Regions from separate parts of the Streptomyces sp. NPDC050439 genome, predicted to be linked through region 1. Evidence: riboswitches for the same ligand, from Rfam matches in the RefSeq annotation. Region 1 holds a riboswitch; the other holds the start of a gene.
What was found. A riboswitch is a leader RNA that binds a small molecule or an ion and turns the genes downstream of it on or off. The one in region 1 is predicted to bind glycine.
Positions count from the first base shown of each region.

Region 2: another riboswitch for glycine. It lies ahead of gcvT (glycine cleavage system aminomethyltransferase GcvT); the one in region 1 lies ahead of gcvP (aminomethyl-transferring glycine dehydrogenase).

Region 1 covers NZ_JBFAJT010000018.1:4,436-14,239, reverse strand. Annotated here, with positions in the region: gene AB0I66_RS42500 (DUF5999 family protein) at 1-137, shown strand, start outside; gene gcvP (aminomethyl-transferring glycine dehydrogenase) at 236-3,121, opposite strand; glycine riboswitch at 3,319-3,416, opposite strand; gene AB0I66_RS42490 (PRC-barrel domain-containing protein) at 3,561-3,941, shown strand; gene AB0I66_RS42485 (DNA polymerase IV) at 3,964-5,385, opposite strand; gene AB0I66_RS42480 (MerR family transcriptional regulator) at 5,423-6,058, opposite strand; gene AB0I66_RS42475 (bifunctional nuclease family protein) at 6,228-6,701, opposite strand; gene AB0I66_RS42470 (MerR family transcriptional regulator) at 6,755-7,498, opposite strand; gene AB0I66_RS42465 (FHA domain-containing protein) at 7,514-8,482, opposite strand; gene AB0I66_RS42460 (DUF881 domain-containing protein) at 8,565-9,443, opposite strand; gene AB0I66_RS42455 (small basic family protein) at 9,449-9,781, opposite strand; gene AB0I66_RS42450 (DUF881 domain-containing protein) at 9,778-9,804, opposite strand, start outside.
Region 2 covers NZ_JBFAJT010000011.1:41,273-51,076, reverse strand. Annotated here, with positions in the region: gene AB0I66_RS36790 (ABC transporter substrate-binding protein) at 1-883, opposite strand, end outside; gene AB0I66_RS36785 (ABC transporter permease) at 985-1,989, opposite strand; gene AB0I66_RS36780 (enhanced serine sensitivity protein SseB C-terminal domain-containing protein) at 2,343-3,116, opposite strand; gene AB0I66_RS36775 (enhanced serine sensitivity protein SseB) at 3,242-4,045, opposite strand; gene AB0I66_RS36770 (AAA family ATPase) at 4,107-4,781, opposite strand; glycine riboswitch at 4,935-5,040, shown strand; gene gcvT (glycine cleavage system aminomethyltransferase GcvT) at 5,188-6,321, shown strand; gene gcvH (glycine cleavage system protein GcvH) at 6,380-6,757, shown strand; gene glyA (serine hydroxymethyltransferase) at 6,788-8,047, shown strand; gene AB0I66_RS36750 (L-serine ammonia-lyase) at 8,209-9,579, shown strand; gene AB0I66_RS36745 (GNAT family N-acetyltransferase) at 9,602-9,804, opposite strand, start outside.

The DNA.
Region 1 (9,804 bases):
CGCTCCTCATGGCGAGCCACCCGGAGCAGGGCTGGAGCCTGCTGTGCAACGGCGTCCTCCTCTTCGAGGACACCGGTGAGCTGCTGCCGGACGGCCAGATCATCGCCCCGCATCGACCGCTGGTGACCGCGGCCTGAAGCGACGGCAGCACGGCACGGACAACAAGGAAAACAAAGGGGCCGACCCGGAGAGACAAACCTCCGGACCGGCCCCCACGCATGTGCGGGACTCGATATCAGTCCTCGTACGCATCCAGCGGCGGGCAGGAGCAGACCAGATTCCGGTCGCCGTACGCCTGGTCGATGCGGCGCACCGGCGGCCAGTACTTGTCTGCGGCCACCACGCCGGCCGGGAACACGGCCTCCTCGCGGCTGTACGCGTGCTCCCACTCACCGCCGAGCGCCGCCGCGGTGTGCGGGGCGTTGCGCAGCGGGTTGTCATCGGCGGGCCAGTCGCCGCCGACCTTCTCGATCTCCGCGCGAATGCTGATCATCGCCTCGCAGAACCGGTCGATCTCGACCAGGTCCTCGCTCTCGGTCGGCTCGATCATCAGCGTTCCCGCGACCGGGAACGACATGGTCGGCGCGTGGAAGCCGTAGTCGATGAGCCGCTTGGCGATGTCGTCGACGCTGACACCGGTCGCCTTGCTCAGCGGGCGCAGATCGATGATGCACTCGTGCGCGACGAGCCCGCCGGGACCGGTGTAGAGCACCGGGTAGTGCGGCTCCAGACGCTTGGCGATGTAGTTCGCGGAGAGCACGGCGACCTGCGTGGCGCGCTTGAGTCCCTCACCGCCCATGAGGCGTACGTACGCCCAGGAGATCGGCAGGATGCCGGCCGAGCCCCACGGCGCGGCGGAGATCGGACCGACGCCGGTCTCGGGTCCCGCGGCGGGCTGCAGCGGGTGGTTGGGCAGGTACGGCGCGAGGTGCTCGCGCACGCCGACCGGGCCGACGCCGGGGCCGCCGCCGCCGTGCGGGATGCAGAAGGTCTTGTGCAGGTTCAGGTGCGAGACGTCGCCGCCGAACTTGCCGGGCTGGGCGAGACCCACCAGGGCGTTGAGGTTCGCCCCGTCGACGTACACCTGGCCGCCCGCCTCGTGCACCTGGGCGCAGATGTCGGCGACGTGCTCCTCGAAGACACCGTGCGTGGACGGGTAGGTGATCATGAGCACCGACAGCTCGTCGCGGTGCTTCTCGATCTTGGCGCGCAGGTCGTCTATGTCGATCTCGCCGTCGTCGCTGGTCTTGACGACGACGACCTTCATGCCGGCCATGACGGCGCTCGCGGCGTTGGTGCCGTGCGCGGAGGACGGGATGAGGCAGACGGTGCGCTGGTCGTCGCCGTTGGCGCGGTGGTAGCCGCGCACGGCGAGCAGTCCGGCGAGCTCGCCCTGCGAACCGGCGTTGGGCTGCAGCGAGACCTTGTCGTACCCGGTGACCTCGGCGAGCCGCTCCTCCAGCTCACGGATGAGCGTCAGATAGCCCTGCGCCTGCTGGGCAGGCGCGAAGGGGTGCAGCTGCCCGAACTCGGGCCAGGTGACCGGCTCCATCTCGGTGGTCGCGTTGAGCTTCATGGTGCAGGAGCCCAGCGGGATCATGCCGCGGTCGAGCGCGTAGTCGCGGTCGGCCAGCTTGCGCAGGTAACGCAGCATGGCGGTCTCGGAGCGGTACTGGTGGAAGACGGGGTGCGTGAGGTACTCGTCGCCGCGCAGCAGCGCCGCCGGGAGCGAGTCAGCGGTCTCGGCGTCGAGCGCCTCGATGTCGCCCTCGACCCCGAACGCACCCCAGATCGCCGTCAGTTGCTTGCGCGTGGTGGTCTCGTCGCAGGCCAGGGAGACGTGGTCGGCGTCGACCTGGTGGATGTTGACGCCACCCTCGCGGGCCGCGGCGACGAGCGCCTCGGCCTTTCCGGGCACCCGCACGGTCAGCGTGTCGAAGTACGCGCCGTGCACGACCTCGACGCCGCCCGCGGTGAGCCCCGCGGCGAGCACGGTCGCGTAGCGGTGGGTACGCCGTGCGATGGCCTTGAGGCCCTCGGGCCCGTGATAGACGGCGTACATTCCGGCCATCACGGCGAGCAGCACCTGAGCGGTACAGATGTTGCTGGTGGCCTTCTCGCGGCGGATGTGCTGCTCACGGGTCTGCAGCGCCAGCCGGTAGGCCTTGTTGCCGTCCGCGTCCACGGAGACACCGACGAGCCGCCCCGGCAGGCTGCGCGCGAACTTCTCGCGCACCGCCATGTAACCGGCGTGCGGACCGCCGAAGCCCATCGGGACGCCGAAGCGCTGCGTCGTGCCGACGGCGATGTCGGCGCCGAGCTCACCGGGCGAGGTGAGCAGCGTCAGGGCAAGCAGGTCGGCGGCGACGGAGACGACGGCACCGAGCTCGTGCGCCTGCTCGATGAGCGGCTTTATGTCACGTACGGCACCGGAGGCGCCGGGGTACTGGATCAGCACGCCGACGACACCGCGCTCGGCGACCTCGGCCGGGATGCCCTCGCTCAGATCGGCGACGACGACCTCGACACCGGTCGGCTCGGCGCGGGTCCGGATCACGGCGATGGTCTGCGGCAACGCGTCGGCGTCGACGAGGAAGACGCCGTCCTTGACCTTGCCCATGCGCCGCGAAAGGGCCATGGCCTCGGCCGCCGCGGTCCCCTCGTCAAGGAGCGACGCACCGGAGGTGGGCAGCCCCGTCAGCTCGGCGACGACGGTCTGGAAGTTGAGCAGCGCCTCAAGACGCCCCTGGGAGATCTCGGGCTGGTACGGCGTGTAAGCGGTGTACCACGCGGGGTTCTCCATCACGTTCCGCAGGATCACCGGCGGCGTGAAGGTCCCGTAGTAGCCGAGTCCGATCATGGAATCGAGGACCTGGTTACGGTCGGCGAGGGAGCGCAGCTCGGCGAGCACCTCGGCCTCGGAACGCGCGCCGGGCAGGTTCAGCGCCTCGGCGTTCTTGATCACATCCGGCACGGCGGCCGCGGTGAGCTCGTCGAGCGAGCCGTACCCGACCTGCGCGAGCATCTTGGCCCGTGCTTCCACATCGGGACCGATGTGCCGCTGCTCGAAGGGAATGCCCTGTTCGAGCTGGGAGAGCGGGATACGAGGTGTGGCGGTCATTGCGGAGGCCTCCTGGTCTGACGCGACCTGCGAGGGGCACCACGGCGCGGGTACCCGGACGGCCTCCCCCTCTGTCATCTCAACCTGAGAGTTTCACCGGTCCGTGCCCCAGGAGAGGCGCCGTACCGGCTTTCACCGTCGGTGAGGAAGGGGACCGGACGTGCCCGCCCGACGCCCGCCCTACTTTCCAGAGTGACCTCGTCCGTGCGGTACAGGGGCCTGAGAGATTCCGGGGAGGAGTTGCTCCTTCGGCGCCTCCGGAGTGTCAACCGGAGAGCTCTCCCGCACAGGGTCAGCAGCCAAGCGCCAGCCTACCAGCGAGGACCGTGACCGTTCCCTCGAGTGGCCACCTGCCCCGAAGTGCTCTTTCGTAGTGATTGCGAACGAACGAGGATGAGTTAAGCCCCACTTCGACAAGCCTCGACCAGTTGGAGGGCCCGTGCAGACCGACATCGATCCGCGCAATTTGATCGGCCGGAAGGCGTTCGACCGGAACGGGGCCAAGATCGGCACGATCGACGAGGTCTATCTCGACGACGCCACCGGCGCCCCGGAGTGGGCGGCCATACGCACGGGCCTGTTCAGCCGGGACACCTTCGTCCCCCTGGAACCGAGCGAGCTCAGGAACGACGGCACCCTGCACATCCCCTTCGAGCGCTCACTGATCAAGGACGCCCCGGATTTCGGTGTGGGCCGCCACCTCTCCCCCGAACAGGAACTGCAGCTCTACCACCACTACGGCCTGGACATCACGCCCCCGCCCTCCACATCACCGCCGGACAAGGACTTCGGCAACATCGCGGGGCAGGAGAACACCTGACACCCCCCTGACACCCCCGGCGTCACCGAGGCTCCACCGCCTCGGGGGCCGCCACCAGGGGCAACGGCTCGGCGGGCTCGAGCGCCGGGTCATCCGTACGGAACGTCCGCACCCGCCCCGGCACCGACGATTCCGGCGTCTCGAAGCGAACCGTGACCCGCCCCAGGCCACTGCCCTGCACCCACCCGTGCCCGTACTCGGCGTGCCGCACGTCGTGCCCGGCGGCCCACCGCCGCTCGGCGGGAACGGCCGGCTCCGTCACCGTCTCGGCCACGGCCTGTGCCGCGGCCTCCCCGGCCCGCTCCTCCTCGGCCTCCTGCTGCGTCTCCAGGGCCTGCGCGGCCTCCGCCCGGGCTTCGGCCTGAGCCTGGGCCTGCGCCTGCGCGAACAGGTCCTCCTGCGTGTAGTCCGCGAGCCCCGTGACGCCCACCCCGAGGAGCCGCACCCCTCCGGTGGTGTCCACGGCCTCCAGAAGCCGCGCGGCGGCCTCACGCACCACCCCGGGGTCGTCCGTGGGCCCACGCAGCGTCTCGGACCTCGTCAGCGTCGAGAAGTCGAACCGCCGCACCTTCAGGACGATGGTCCGCCCCGAGTGCCCGGCCGCCCGCAGCCGCTCCACACACCGCTCGGCGAGCCGCGCGACCTCGCCCCTGACCCGGACCCGGTCATGGATGTCCACGTCGTACGTGTCCTCGACACTGACCGACTTCGATTCCCGCTCCGCCACCACGGGCCGCTCGTCCCGCGCCAGCGCCATCGCGTACAGCGCGCTGCCGTGCGACTTCCCCAGGAGCCGTACGAGCTCGTCCTCGCCCGCCTCCGCGATCTCCCCCACCGTCGTGATCCCGCCCCGCCGCAGATGGTCCCCGGTGGCAGGACCGACGCCGGGCAGGGTCCGCACCGACATCGGGGCGAGCAGGTCCCGCTCGGTGCCCGGCACTATCAGCCGCAGCCCGTCGGGCTTGGCCTCCTCCGAGGCGATCTTCGCCAGCATCTTGGACGCGGCGAGCCCGACCGACCCCGCGAGCCCCGTCACCGCCTTGATGTCCGCGCGCAATCGCTCGCCCACCTCCAGCGCGGACGCCTGGTCGTCGGCCACCCCGCCCGCCTCCAGGTCGACGAAGGCCTCGTCCAGACTGAGCGGCTCCACCAGCGGCGACAGCTCCCGCAACAGCGTCATCACCTGGTCGCTGATCTCGCGGTAGAGCCCGAAGCGGGGCACGAGATAGGCGGCATTGGGCGCCAGGCGCCGCGCCTGCCCCATCGGCATCGCCGAGTGCACACCGAACTTCCGCGCCTCGTACGAGGCGGTGGCCACCACGCCCCGCGGTCCGAGCCCGCCCACGACCACGGCTTTCCCGCGCAGACTCGGCTTCGCGGCCTGCTCCGCGGACGCGTAGAAGGCATCCATGTCGAGGTGCAGGATCGTGGGCGCGGTTCTCACATCTCCGATGCTGCCTTACGCCACTGACAACGCGGCCTCACACGGCTCTGTTGCGCCGCCTCGCGAGCTCATCGGCGGGGTTCTGGCGCACCAGCGTCTCCCCGGTGTCGATCCGCTCCCCGTGCAACTGGGAGAGAGCCCCCTCCACGTCCCGCCACACGACACCCACGGCGATCCCGAAGATGCCCTGGCCGCCCTGGAGCAGGTCGTGGACCTCGTCGGGCGACGTGCACTCGTAGACCGTCGCGCCGTCGCTCATGAGCGTCATCCGCTCCAGGTCCTGGAAACCGCGGTCACGCAGATGCTGGACCGTGGTCCGGATGTTCTGCAGGGACACACCCGTGTCGAGGAAGCGCCGCACGATCTTCAGGACGACGACGTCCCGGAAGCTGTAGAGCCGCTGGGTCCCCGAACCGCCCGCGGACCGCACACTGGGCTCCACGAGGCCCGTACGGGCCCAGTAGTCGAGCTGTCGGTACGTGATCCCGGCGGCCGCGCACGCGGTCGGTCCCCGGTAACCGATCTGTTCCTGTTCGGACGGTCCGGACGTGGCGTCCCCGCTCCCCTGAACGCTCCCCTGAACCGCCATCGGCCTCTGCGGAGAGTGACCGGCCGTGCTGCTGTGAAGCGGATACGGCCCACCCATCGCCGTACCGTCGCCGCTGCTTCTCACGCCGACCTCCGTCCTTGACCTGCCTTCACGACGGTAGGCAGTCACCAGGGGCTCGTCAACGATCGCCACACTCGGCACGCCGAGTGATAATCACCCTAAGAGTGGTTTGCTGTCCCGTACCGCCGGGAAAGGCTAGCCGAATGGTCAGCAGGGCCCCGGAAACGACGGCCTACTGGCTGTTGGTGCCGAAGTCCTCGGGAGAGATCTGGTCGAGGAACTCGCGGAACTTCTCCACCTCGTCCTCCTGCTCGTCCGGGATGGCGATGCCCGCGTCGTCGAGGACACCGTCGCTGCCGTAGATCGGCGTTCCCGTACGGAGCGCGAGCGCTATGGCGTCGGACGGCCGGGCGCTCACCTCGACTCCACTGGCGAAGACCAGCTCCGCGTAGAAGACACCTTCCCGAAGGTCGGTGATGCGCACCTCGGTGAGCTCCTGACCCACCGCCTCCAGCACGTCCTTGAACAGGTCGTGGGTCAGCGGCCGTGCGGGCGCCATCCCCTGCTGTGCGAAGGCGATCGCGGTCGCCTCCCCTGGTCCGATCCAGATGGGGAGGTATCGATCGCCTCCCACTTCACGCAGGAGCACGATCGGTTGGTTGGAGGGCATTTCCACCCGGACACCTACGACGTCGAGCTCGTTCACACAGCAACCCTAGGACGTGCCCGGCCGGTTTGGGTAGTCGGGCACCCCCTGAGTCAGGGCAACCGGACCCCGAGCGCCGTCTGCACCAGTGCAGAATGCAGCTTTCCGGTCAGCCCGGCGAGTTCCTTCGTACGGGCTTCCGCATGGGCCCTGGTCTGCGGATTGCGGTGCCGACGCAGCGGCGCGACGACCTGGTCGACCAGGCCGGCCTCACGTTCGGCCGCCGATTTCATGGCGCGCAGATGCCTGGGTTCGATACCGAATCGCCCAAGTTCCACGACGAGCGCGGCGACCGTCACGGCCTCCGCGTCATAACCACCGTCCGGCAGGGGCGCGATGAGCCCGTACGCCTCCCAGTCGGCGAGCTGCTCCGCGTCGATCTCGGCGGCGGCAAGGAGCTCCGCACGGCCCACACGGGCCGCAGTGGGCTCCACGGCGTCACTCACGCCCCAGGCGTCACCGGGCTCGCGAGGCTGCCCCAGGGAGGGCACAGAGACCCGCTCCCCGCGCTCCATGGCGTCCAGGTGCTCCCGGATCACCTTGAGCGGCAGATAGTGGTCCCGTTGCATCCTCAGGACGTGACCGAGCCGCTCGACGTCCTGAGTGCTGAACTTGCGATAGCCCGACGGAGTGCGCTCCGGCTCGATGAGCCCCTCCGACTCCAGGAACCGGATCTTGGAGATCGTGACCTCGGGAAACTCGTCACGCAGCGCGTTCAACACCGCGCCGATGCTCATCATCCGACGGTCCTCGGCGGCGGTGCCGTTACCGGCACCGCCCCTCGGTGTTTGAAGCATGGACCTTCCTGACGGTCAGATGCCGATGCCCCGCTGGCTCGCGTAGAAGACCAGCCGGTACTTGCCGATCTGCACCTCGTCGCCGTTCGACAGCGCGACCGAGTCGATGCGCTCCCGGTTGACGTACGTGCCGTTGAGGCTGCCCACGTCGGCGACGGTGAAGGAACCGTCCCCGAGGCGACGGAACTCCACGTGACGGCGCGAGACGGTCACGTCGTCCAGGAAGATGTCGCTCTGCGGGTGGCGCCCCGCCGTGGTCAGCTCGCCGTCCAGAAGGAAGCGGCTGCCCGAGTTCGGCCCACGGCGCACCACGAGGAGCGCGGAACCGAGCGGCAGTGCGTCAACGGCGGCCTGGGCCTCCGGCGAGAGGGCCGGCGAGGCGGTCTGCCCCGTCACCTCCGCGTCGTAGGCCTCCAGGCCCGAGATGGAGATCGTGGAGGTCGTCTCGGACGGACGCTCCGGCGCGGCCCCGGCCCGCAGCGGCGCGCCGCAGTTGGAGCAGAACCGGCTCGCCTCGGCGTTGCGGTTCCCGCACCTCGTACACACCAGGGCCATGGACGGATCCTCCTGCCGCGGCTGCCCCGCGGGGGCATTCGATGCGTACGGATCGGGGGTAAACCCTCCACCCGTACTTGAGGTTGACGGTTCTCCGAAACCTATGCGGCCCGGACCGGCAGGGTCAACAGACGACGCGCCCTGCGCGCCCGAAATGTCACCGCCTGGCCCACCGACCTGGTCACGGAACATCGGGCGCTCGGCGCCCTGCTCCTCGGCATCTCCATGGCGCGGGGCACGGTGCCGGGCGGTGGCGGGATTGCCACTGTCCTCACGTGCGCTCTTGCCGAACAACTTCGCAAACAACTTCACGGGCGATTCCCCTTGACCGAAACAGACCCGCCCGTGGGGCAGGACGAACCCTGATTGCACACACCGGCGTACATCGGCAGCACAGACATCCTCACAACGTCCGTATCCACCAAACAGTTTCCACCACGCACCACGCTTACGGTGCGCCGACCCCCCGCAACCTCATGCCCTTGACCGGCGGCCCCCATGCACCCCCGCCTCACTGCGACGACGACCGAGCGTAGTCAGGCCGCTTCGCCGCTCGCAAGGCGTCCACCACGATCTTCTCCGCTCGTGTCACGGTGGCGGTGGCCTGCTCCTTCTCCAGAGTCTGCACCACTCCACCTGGGATGTTCAGCGCCGGCTCGAGGTCCTGCGGCTTGCCGATCACCTTGAACCGGTAGGGCTTGCCGACCTTGCGGCCGTCCACCCGGACACCACCACTGTCCGTATCCGAAAGATAGGTGTTGGCCACTACGCGTACATCATTGATCTGGATGGCCTCGGCACCCGCGGCACGCAACTCCTGGATGGCGTCAAGCAGCATGTCCGCCTCGACCGACCCCTTCTTGTCATCGATGGTCAGCGTGATTCCAGGACCCTGCGCTGCCACGGTGCCCGCCAGAATGCCGAGTTGACGCTCCTTCTCGACCGTCTGCTTGCGAGCCTCCTCGGCCTGGTCCGAGCTGTTCTCAAGCCCGGTGCGCTGGTCCTCGAGACGCTGCTTCTCACCTTCCAGACGCTGTGTACGGTCATCGAGTTCATCGAGGATGCGTACGAGATCTTCCTGACGTGCCCCGCGCAGCGCGCTGCTGTCGTTGTTGGAGCGCACCTGGATGGCAAGACCGAGCCCCAGCACGAACAGCAGCAGGGCCACGATGAGTTGCGGACGCGTGACGCGAGGCGGCCACAGCCCTTGGGCCAGCCGCTGCCGGCCGCTGAGCGGGGTCTTCCCGTCCTGCGGCTCGCCGTGCCGCGTGTCCTGCTGCTCGTCCTGCTCGGGCGCCGTGCCGTCGCCGGGCTCGGCGGGCACGCCGCGCACCTCCGGAGGCAGCTCCCTGCTCCGGTTGTCGCCCCCGGGCGTCTCCTCCGTACCCATCCGCGTCACGCCCTGAAGACGTGTCGGCGGATGGCGGCGGCATTGGAGAAGATCCGGATGCCGAGCACCACCACGACACCGGTGGAGAGCTGGGCGCCCACGCCCAACTTGTCGCCGAGGAACACGATCAGGGCTGCCACGACCACGTTCGAGAGGAACGACACCACGAAGACCTTGTCGTCGAAGATGCCGTCGAGCATCGCGCGCAGGCCTCCGAACACCGCGTCGAGTGCCGCCACCACGGCGATCGGAAGGTACGGCTCGACCACGGCCGGAACCTCGGGCCGGACCAACAATCCGGCCACGACTCCCACGACGAGGCCCAGTACGGCGATCACGATGTGCCCTTTCCTGCCTTCGG
Region 2 (9,804 bases), on a different contig from region 1:
CGCCTTCCATCAGGCGCTTGTCGTTCTCTTCAAGGTTCGCCGAGATGGTGACCTGGATCTTGTCCGGCAGCGCGGGACGGACCGGGTCGGACGACTTCTTCCAGTTCTTGTTGCGGACCAGCGTGATGCTCTTGCCCGCGCTGTAGTTCTGGAACTTGTACGGGCCGGAGGAGAACGGGCGCTGGGTGTACTTGGCGCCGGTGTCCTCGGACTGCTTCACCGGGGTGCCCGACGGCATCGCGAGCATCTGCTCGAAGTCGCCGTTCTTCTTGGGCAGCTTGAAGATGATGGTGTTGTCGTCCGGCGTCTCGATCGCCTTCAGACCGAGCTTGTCCTTCGACTTGTCCTCGTAGGGGCCCTTGTACTCGCCCTTGGGGTCAAGCGTGGACTTCAGGTAACCGGGGCCACCGGTGATGACCTTGGTCGCCCAGATGCGCTCGATGCCGTACTTGATGTCCTTGGAGGTCAGCTTCGAGCCGTCCTCCCAGGTGAGACCGTCACGCAGCTTGTACGTGTAGGTCTTGCCGTCCGAGCTGATCTTCGCCGTGTCCTCGGCGAGGTCCGGGACGAGCTTGTTGGACGCGGCACCCGGCTTGGTGTCGTACGTGATCAGCGTGCGGGTGTAGAACCGCATGAAGTCCCACGTCATGCCGTAGTAGGCACGCTGCGGGTCGGCCGAGTCCAGGTCCTGCTTGGCGATGAACTTGAGCGTTCCGCCCGTCTTCTTCGACGCGTTCGCGACCTTGCCGATGGCGGCGTTGTAGCCGGCGCCCTTGCTGTCGTCGTCGTCGCTGCCGCCGCCGCACGCCGTGGTGGTCACCAGCGCCGCCACGACGAGGGCCGCGCCTGCGGTCAACCGTCGTTTAGAGGAACCTGTGGGCATTTCTCGCATCCTCCGAGATTCGCGGTCCTTGGCTTTGACTGCCTTGGAACCATGGGAAGAGCCACCTGACGCTGCGGCAGGGGCAAGCCATTTGGAGCTGTTCAACGAGTTCCCTTGGGGTCCAGGGCATCGCGCAGCCCGTCACCGAAGAGGTTGAAGGCAAGCACGGTCACGAAGATCGCCAGGCCGGGGAAGACCATGAACATCGGATCGTGCTCGTACGTCGCCAGGGCGTCCCGGAGCATGCCGCCCCAGGAGGCGGTCGGCGGACGTACACCTGCGCCGAGGAAGCTGAGGGCCGCTTCGGTGAGGATGTTGGTGGGGATCATGAGCGTCGCGTACACGGTGATCGGCGCGATCAGGTTCGGCAGCAACTCACGGAAGAGGATGTGCCGTTGGCCGCCGCCGAGGCTGCGGGCCGCTTCCACGTACTCGCGTTCGCGCAGGCTGAGGGTCTGACCTCGGACGATGCGCCCGACGTAGGGCCAGCCGAAGAAGCCGATCACCAGGATCAGCACGGCGATGCGGACGCCGCTGCCGGTGAGACCGAGCAGGTCGTCGGGGAGGACCGAGACCAGGGAGATCACGAAGAGCAGCTGCGGGAAGGCGAGCAGCACGTCCATGACCCGGCTGATCAGCGCGTCGACCCAGCCGCCGAAGTAACCGGCGATGATGCCGAAGAACGTGCCGAGCACCACGGCCACCACAGCGGCGAGGAACGCCACCAGGAGCGAGATGCGGGCTCCGTAGACGATGCGGCTGAAGACGTCGCGGCCCTTGTTGGGCTCCACTCCGAAGAGGAAGTCCCAACTCATCCCGCCGAACGCGCCCTTGGGCAGGTTCGTCAGGTCTTCCAGCTCATCCTGATGGAACTCGTTGGGCGGGTGGCCCAGCAGGGAGACGATCAGGGGTGCGAAGACGGCGACGAAGACCAGGACGAGCACGGTGATGCCGCCGGCCAGCGCGACCTTGTCCCGCTTCAGGCGGTTCCAGGCGATCTGCTTGAGGGACCGCCCCTCGACCTTCCTCACCCCTGCATCAGCTGCGGGAGCGACGTCCGCCGTCGGGTCCGCGTCCGCAGGTGTGTCATGCAATGGTGCCGTCATCGTGGCAGGGACCCCTCTCAACCGGTGGTGACCGGCCCGCACTTGCCGCTGTAGCGACGTGATCAGTCCGTCGTACACAGGGGCGAAGCGCCCCACTTGCGGGAGTCTTCATCGGGGTTGCGATCTGTTACCAGCCTTGTCGGGGAAAGGATGCTCAACCGTGATGCTGTTCGAGGTGTTCCGTTATCCGGACGCAGGTGAACGAGGGGCGAACACGGGGCAGTTGGGTCGCAAGGCGCCACGGGGGCCCATAGCCCCCCTCCGCCATCAGAACGGACATCCTGACAGTCGGGGCAGGTATACGAGCCGCGGTGGCCGGTTCCAGGCCCTGCCGGGGCGGGTCGCGGTCCGCCTCAGTACTGCGCGGGGTAGCCGTAACCGCCCGCGGGCGCCGGGGCGGGCTGGGCCTCGCGGTCGTAGAACGGGCGGGCGTTGGCGCGCAGCCACATGGCCACCGGGTCGTACCCGTCGGACATCGCGACCGTCGACACGGGCAGGCCGTCGGGGACCGCGGCGATCGACTGCTGCATCATCGTGCGCACCCCGTCGACCGACGCCGGGGCGGTGTCGTACACATCGAGGCCGATGGCCAGATACGGGGCGCCGAGCGCGGGCTGCACCCAGGCGCGGCGCAGCGAGCGGACCGCGGGCGTGCGGTGGGCGTTCTGCGTGAGCAGGGCGTAGAACTGGGGGATCTCGATGGCCGGCTCGGTGAGCCTGAGCGGCCCCGCGGGCAGCAGGTCGAGGCCCGACGCGATGCGCCGCAGGTCGAGCCAGGGGATGCCGACACCGCCGCCGGGCGCGTGCGGGTTGAGCCAGAGGCCGTAGTGGTCGGGGAAGAGGGTGCGGGAGATGTCGAGGCCGCCCACCACCTCGTACGAACGGTTCCAGCCGCTGGCGGAGAGCTCCTGGGCCGAGGTCACGCACGGCGCGTAACCGAGTCCCTCGACCTCCATGTTCCCGTACTGCGCGTCGGGGGATCCGGCCTGGCCGTGCCAGAGCAGCATCCACACCTGGTCGGCGGCGAGCGCCCGCAGGAGCGCCTCGTAGGCGTCATAGCGCCCCGGCGTCACCTGGCGCAGCATGTGCTCGACCTGCCCGGCCGCAGCCGTGCCCGACGCACTCACCCTTAACCGCCCCTTCGCGATGACCCGCTGACCCGGTGGAACTCCGGCTCATGAAACCAGCTTAAGCGGCGATCCTGACACCGACTTGACGTACGGCACCCTCACACACGTACCTGCACATGTCCTTACACATGACCGTGCTCGTGTCCCTGAGTCCGGCCGAAGAAGGTCCTGACGCGCTCGCGCATCCAGTCGGCGACCGGGTCCTGGGCCACGTCGAGCAGCACCAGGTTCACCGGCCAGGCCACCGGGGCCTGCCCCAGGGCCCGGCCCAGGGCCTCCATCGGGAGCTCGCGCGCGTTGCCCTCCCAGGAGGTCAGTTCGACGCCGACGAACAGCGAGGGGTCGCCGCCCTCGACGCTCGCCAGGCAGCGGCGGGCGCTCAGGACGACGCCGGTGGCCTCGAACTCGCGGGCGGCGGCGGACAGGAAGTCCACCGGGTCCTCCTGCCAGTCCGGTTCGAAGAGGCGTACGCGGCCGCCGGTCGCGGGGCCGTCCAGCGGGGTGCGCCCGGCGCGGCAGAGCTCGGCGACGGCGGGCGGCGGCAGCGGCACACCGACCGTGCCGTCCGGGTTGACCGCGATGCCCAGCTGCGGGGGCAGGCCGCGCGCGAACTCCACGGCGGGCGCCACCGTGCAGCCCATGTGCCCGCCGGTGGCCTGCCGGAACTGCTGCTCGGAGCTGAAGACGGGGACGTATGCCTGGCCGTCGATCTCCAGCGTGGGCAGGTCGAGGGTGCCGCTGTCCGGTGCCCCGCCGTTCGGCAGCGGGACCCAGAGGTGGCTGCGGCCGAGCACCTCGACGATGCGGGCCCCGGCGGACGCCTGGGGCGCGCCGGGGGTGCCCAGGGATGCCGCGAGCACCTCTTCGAGTTCGTTGCCCGGCCATCCTCCATAGGGATGGGCGTGCGCCTGCGCCGGAATGTCCATCTCTTCTAACCCCTGATCGGTCCCGCTCTGCCTGCGGCACGACCCTAACGCGGCGGGCGGCTCAGCCCTCGAAGCCGATCCCCCGCAGGACCCCGGCCGCCGTCCGGTCCAGGAGCACCGCCGAACCGCAGCCGCGCGGCAGGTCACCGCGCTCGGCGGCGCCGACGAGCCGGCCGACCGTCCTGCGGTGGCGCGCGAAGGCGTACCGCGACACGCCGCGCCCGCGCGCGAGCTGCCCCTCTATGGCGGTGTCCGGCGGCACGTCGAGCAGCAGCAGGTGCAGGGTCGTGCCGCGCCGCGCCGCCTCGCGGGCCAGCCAGCGGCGCACCCAGGCCTGGGTGCCGCAGTCGTGCACCACGACGCCCTCGCCGGAGCGCAGGGCTCTGCGCAGGCCCGCGTAGTGCGCGATGCGGACCAGCGGGCGGTACACCGCGTACGGCAGGAGGCCCGGCATGCGCCGGGCCCAGCGGTCGCGGGTGTCCTGCGAGTCGATGCGCGGGCCCGCGACGGCCCTGCGCATCAGCGTGGACTTGCCGCTGCCCGGCAGGCCGGAGACCACGATCAGGTCGCCCTCGCCGAACGTGAGGCGGTAGGGGCTGTGGCCCGTCCGCTGCCGCAGGTCGCGGACGACGGCCGCCGGCAGGGGGCCGCAGCTCTCCCTGGTGGGGGCGGCGGCCTGTTTGGGCAGGGCCACCCCTGTGTTGGTCGCGTAGACGCTCGTCCTGCGCACCGTGATCGGCCTCCCCTTAGCGGTCACGTACCTGCTTCCCGCAGCTTCCCCGGCAAGTGTAAAGAGAAGGTAATGCGGCACAACAGCATTACTGGACTGGCACTGCCCTGTGACGCAGGCGCGTGCAATGATGTGCGCGCAAACTCCATACAGGCCGTTTGAATCCGCGCGGGAGAGTTCCCGGTGGCCGTCACATGACGCACCGGGGCGCCGAAGGAGCAAGTCCCTCCCTTGAATCTCTCAGGCCCCGTACCGCGCGGGCGAGGCACATCTGAAAAGCGGGCCGCCTGCGCGGCTCCACCCAAGGTGCAAGTCATGACCCCCATACGTACGGGTCGTGGTGAACCTCTCAGGTTCCGATGACAGATGGGGAGGATCGACCTCGCCCGTCATGCCCCTGGGAGTTCCACGAATGAGTACTGCCCCCCGTCTGACCGCACTCGATGCCGTGCATCGTGCGCTCGGCGCGACCATGACCGACTTCGCGGGCTGGGACATGCCGCTGCGGTACGCGAGCGAGCGCGACGAGCACAACGCCGTGCGCACCAAGGCCGGTCTCTTCGACCTCTCCCACATGGGCGAGATCACGGTCTCGGGGCCCGAGGCCGTGGACCTCCTGAACTTCGCGCTCGTCGGCAACATCGGCTCCATCGGTGTCGGCCGCGCCCGCTACACGATGATCTGTGCCGAGGACGGCGGCATCCTGGACGACCTGATCGTCTACCGGCTCGGCGAGCCCGAGGCCCCCGAGTACATGGTGGTGGCCAACGCCTCGAACGCCCAGGTGGTGCTCGACGCGCTGACCGCCCGCGCCGAGGGCTTCGACGCCGAGGTCCGCGACGACCGTGACGCGTACGCCCTGCTCGCCGTCCAGGGTCCCGAGTCCCCCGGCATCCTGAAGTCACTCACGGACGCCGACCTGGACGGCCTGAAGTACTACGCGGGCCTGCCCGGCACGGTCGCGGGCGTGCCCGCGCTGATCGCCCGCACGGGCTACACCGGCGAGGACGGCTTCGAGCTCTTCGTCGCACCCGGCGACGCCGAGAAGCTGTGGGGCGCGCTCATGGAGGCGGGCGAGCCCGCGGGCCTGGTCCCCGCCGGGCTCTCCTGCCGCGACACGCTGCGCCTGGAGGCGGGCATGCCGCTGTACGGGCACGAGCTGACCGCGGAGCTGACGCCCTTCGACGCGGGCCTCGGCCGGGTCGTCAAGTTCGAGAAGACCTCGCAGTCCGACACCTTCGTGGGGCGCGCGGCGCTCACGGCGGCCGCCGAGCGCGCCGAGGCCGCTCCCCCGCGCAAGCTGGTCGGTCTGGTCGCCGAGGGCCGCCGGGTCCCGCGCGCGGGTTTCTCCGTGGTCGCCGACGGCAAGGTCATCGGCGAGGTCACCTCGGGTGCCCCGTCCCCGACCCTTGGCAAGCCGATCGCCATCGCGTACGTCGACGCGGCGCACGCCACCCCCGGCAGCGAGGGTGTCGGAGTGGACATCCGGGGCACGCACGAGCCGTACGAGGTCGTGGCGCTGCCGTTCTACAAGCGCCAGAAGTGACACCCCGCACAACAGCCTCGTCCATCAGCACTCCCCCGCGTACAGGAGAATTCAGGTCATGAGCAACCCCCAGCAGCTGCGTTACAGCAAGGAGCACGAGTGGCTCTCGGCCCCCGTGGACGGTGTGGCGACGGTCGGCATCACCGAGCACGCGGCCAACGCGCTCGGTGACGTCGTCTACGCCGACCTGCCCGAGGCCGGTGCCGCGGTGACCGCGGGCGAGACGTGCGGCGAGCTCGAGTCGACCAAGTCGGTCAGCGACCTGTACTCGCCGGTGACCGGTGAGGTCGTCGAGTCGAACCAGGACGTCGTGGACGACCCTTCGCTGGTCAACTCCGCCCCGTTCGAGGGTGGTTGGCTCTTCAAGGTACGGATCACGGAGGAGCCGAAGGACCTGCTCTCCGCGGACGAGTACACCGAGTTCTCCGGCAGCTGAAGCCCCCCGAAGACCCTTAGGGACCACCTGATGTCGCTTCTCAACACCCCTCTCCACGAGCTGGACCCGGACGTCGCCGCCGCCGTCGACGCCGAGCTCCACCGTCAGCAGTCCACCCTGGAAATGATCGCCTCGGAGAACTTCGCTCCGGTCGCCGTCATGGAGGCCCAGGGCACGGTCCTCACCAACAAGTACGCCGAGGGCTACCCCGGCCGCCGTTACTACGGCGGCTGCGAGCACGTCGACGTCACCGAGCAGATCGCGATCGACCGGATCAAGGACCTGTTCGGCGCCGAGTACGCCAACGTCCAGCCGCACTCCGGCGCCTCCGCCAACCAGGCCGCCCTCTTCGCGATCGCCAAGCCCGGCGACACGATCCTCGGCCTGGACCTGGCGCACGGCGGGCACCTCACCCACGGCATGCGCCTGAACTTCTCCGGCAAGCAGTTCAACGTGGTCGCGTACCACGTGGACGAGGCCGGTCTGGTCGACATGGCCGAGGTCGAGCGCCTGGCCAAGGAGAACAGCCCCAAGGTGATCATCGCGGGCTGGTCCGCCTACCCGCGTCAGCTGGACTTCGCGGAGTTCCGCCGGATCGCCGACGAGGTCGGCGCGAAGCTGTGGGTCGACATGGCGCACTTCGCCGGTCTCGTCGCCGCCGGTCTGCACCCGAACCCGGTGCCGTACGCGGACGTGGTCACCTCCACCACGCACAAGACCCTCGGCGGCCCGCGCGGCGGCGTCATCCTGGCCCGCGACAAGGAGTTCGCGAAGAAGCTGAACTCCGCGGTCTTCCCCGGCTTCCAGGGCGGCCCGCTGGAGCACGTGATCGCGGCCAAGGCCGTCTCCTTCAAGGTCGCGGCCTCGGAGGAGTTCAAGGAGCGCCAGCAGCGCACCCTGGACGGCGCCCGCATCCTGGCCGAGCGCCTGGTGCAGGACGACGCGAAGGCCGTCGGCGTCGACGTCCTGTCCGGCGGCACGGACGTGCACCTGGTCCTGGTGGACCTGCGCAACTCCGAGCTCGACGGCCAGCAGGCCGAGGACCGCCTCCACGAGGTCGGCATCACGGTCAACCGCAACGCGATCCCGAACGACCCGCGCCCCCCGATGGTCACCTCGGGCTTGCGGATCGGTACGCCCGCGCTCGCGACCCGTGGCTTCCAGGAGGACGACTTCCGTGAGGTCGCCGACATCATCGCCGAGGCGCTGAAGCCGGGCTTCGACGCGGAATCCCTGAAGGCCCGCGTCTCCGCCTTGGCGGAAAAGCACCCGCTGTACCCCAACCTGTAGCATTTTCGTACGCTTTCTTTCGTACGGACCTTCGGGGCACCGCGCACACTGGACAGTGAGGACAGTGAGTGCGGTGCCCCGGCCCATGCCCCGGCTCACGCCCTGCTTTCTGCACCACCCCGGCAGACAACGGCGTCTACCAACCACCATTGGAGTTTCTCGTGGCCCTCTCGGTCTTCGACCTGTTCTCGATCGGCATCGGCCCGTCCAGCTCCCACACGGTCGGTCCCATGCGCGCCGCCCGCATCTTCGCGAGCCGCCTCAAGAACGAGGGCCTGATGGCCCACACCACCGCCATACGGGCCGAGCTCTACGGCTCGCTCGGCGCGACGGGCCACGGCCACGGCACCCCCAAGGCGGTGCTGCTCGGCCTGGAGGGCGAGTCGCCCCGCTCGGTCGACGTGGAGTCGGCGGACGACCGCGTCGAGCAGATCAAGTCGAGCGGCCGCATCAACGTCCTCGGCATGCACGAGATCGACTTCGACTTCGACGAGGACCTGGTCCTGCACCGCCGCAAGGCCCTGCCGTACCACGCCAACGGCATGACGATCTTCGCCTACGACCACGACGGCGGACTCGTCCTGGAGAAGACGTACTACTCCGTGGGCGGCGGCTTCGTCGTGGACGACGACGCGGTGGCCGGCGAGAACCCGATCGTGCCGGACGACACGGTCCTCAAGCACCCCTTCCGCACCGGCGACGAGCTGCTGCGCCTGGCCAAGGAGACCGGCCTCTCCATCTCCGCGCTGATGCTGGAGAACGAGAAGGCGTGGCGCACGGAGCAGGAGATCCGCTCGGGTCTGCTCGACATCTGGGGCGTCATGCAGTCCTGCGTCTCGCGCGGCATGTCCCGCGAGGGCATCCTGCCGGGCGGCCTCAAGGTACGCCGCCGCGCCGCCAACTCGGCACGCCAGCTCCGGGCCGAGGGCGACCCGCAGGCCCGCGCCATGGAGTGGATCACCCTTTACGCGATGGCCGTGAACGAGGAGAACGCCGCGGGTGGCCGCGTCGTGACCGCCCCGACGAACGGCGCCGCGGGCATCATCCCGGCGGTCCTGCACTACTACATGAACTTCATCCCCGGCGCCGACGAGGACGGCGTGGTCCGCTTCCTCCTCGCGGCCGGCGCGATCGGCATGCTCTTCAAGGAGAACGCCTCGATCTCCGGCGCCGAGGTCGGCTGCCAGGGCGAGGTCGGCTCCGCCTGCTCGATGGCGGCGGGCGCCCTCGCCGAGGTGCTCGGCGGCAGCCCCGAGCAGGTCGAGAACGCGGCCGAGATCGGCATGGAGCACAACCTCGGCCTGACCTGCGACCCGGTCGGCGGCCTCGTCCAGATCCCGTGCATCGAGCGCAACGGCATGGCGGCGGTCAAGGCCGTGACCGCGGCGAAGATGGCGATGCGCGGCGACGGCAGCCACAAGGTGTCCCTCGACAAGGTCATCAAGACCATGAAGGACACGGGCGCCGACATGAGCGTCAAGTACAAGGAGACGGCGCGGGGCGGGCTCGCGGTGAACATCATCGAGTGCTGAGTCCCCCGGCCACCGGCGGCCTTCACCGCGCCACGAACAGGGCCTCCGCGCCCACCGGCCGGTATCCCGCCGCCTGGAAGACCCGCACGCTGCGCGCGTTGCCCGGGGACTGCTGCGCCCACACGTGGGACACGCCGGGCACCAGGTGCCGGGCGGCCAGGGCCAGCGCGCGGCCCAGGCCCCGGTGGCGTACGTCCTCGTCGACCTCGATGGCCGCCTCCCAGC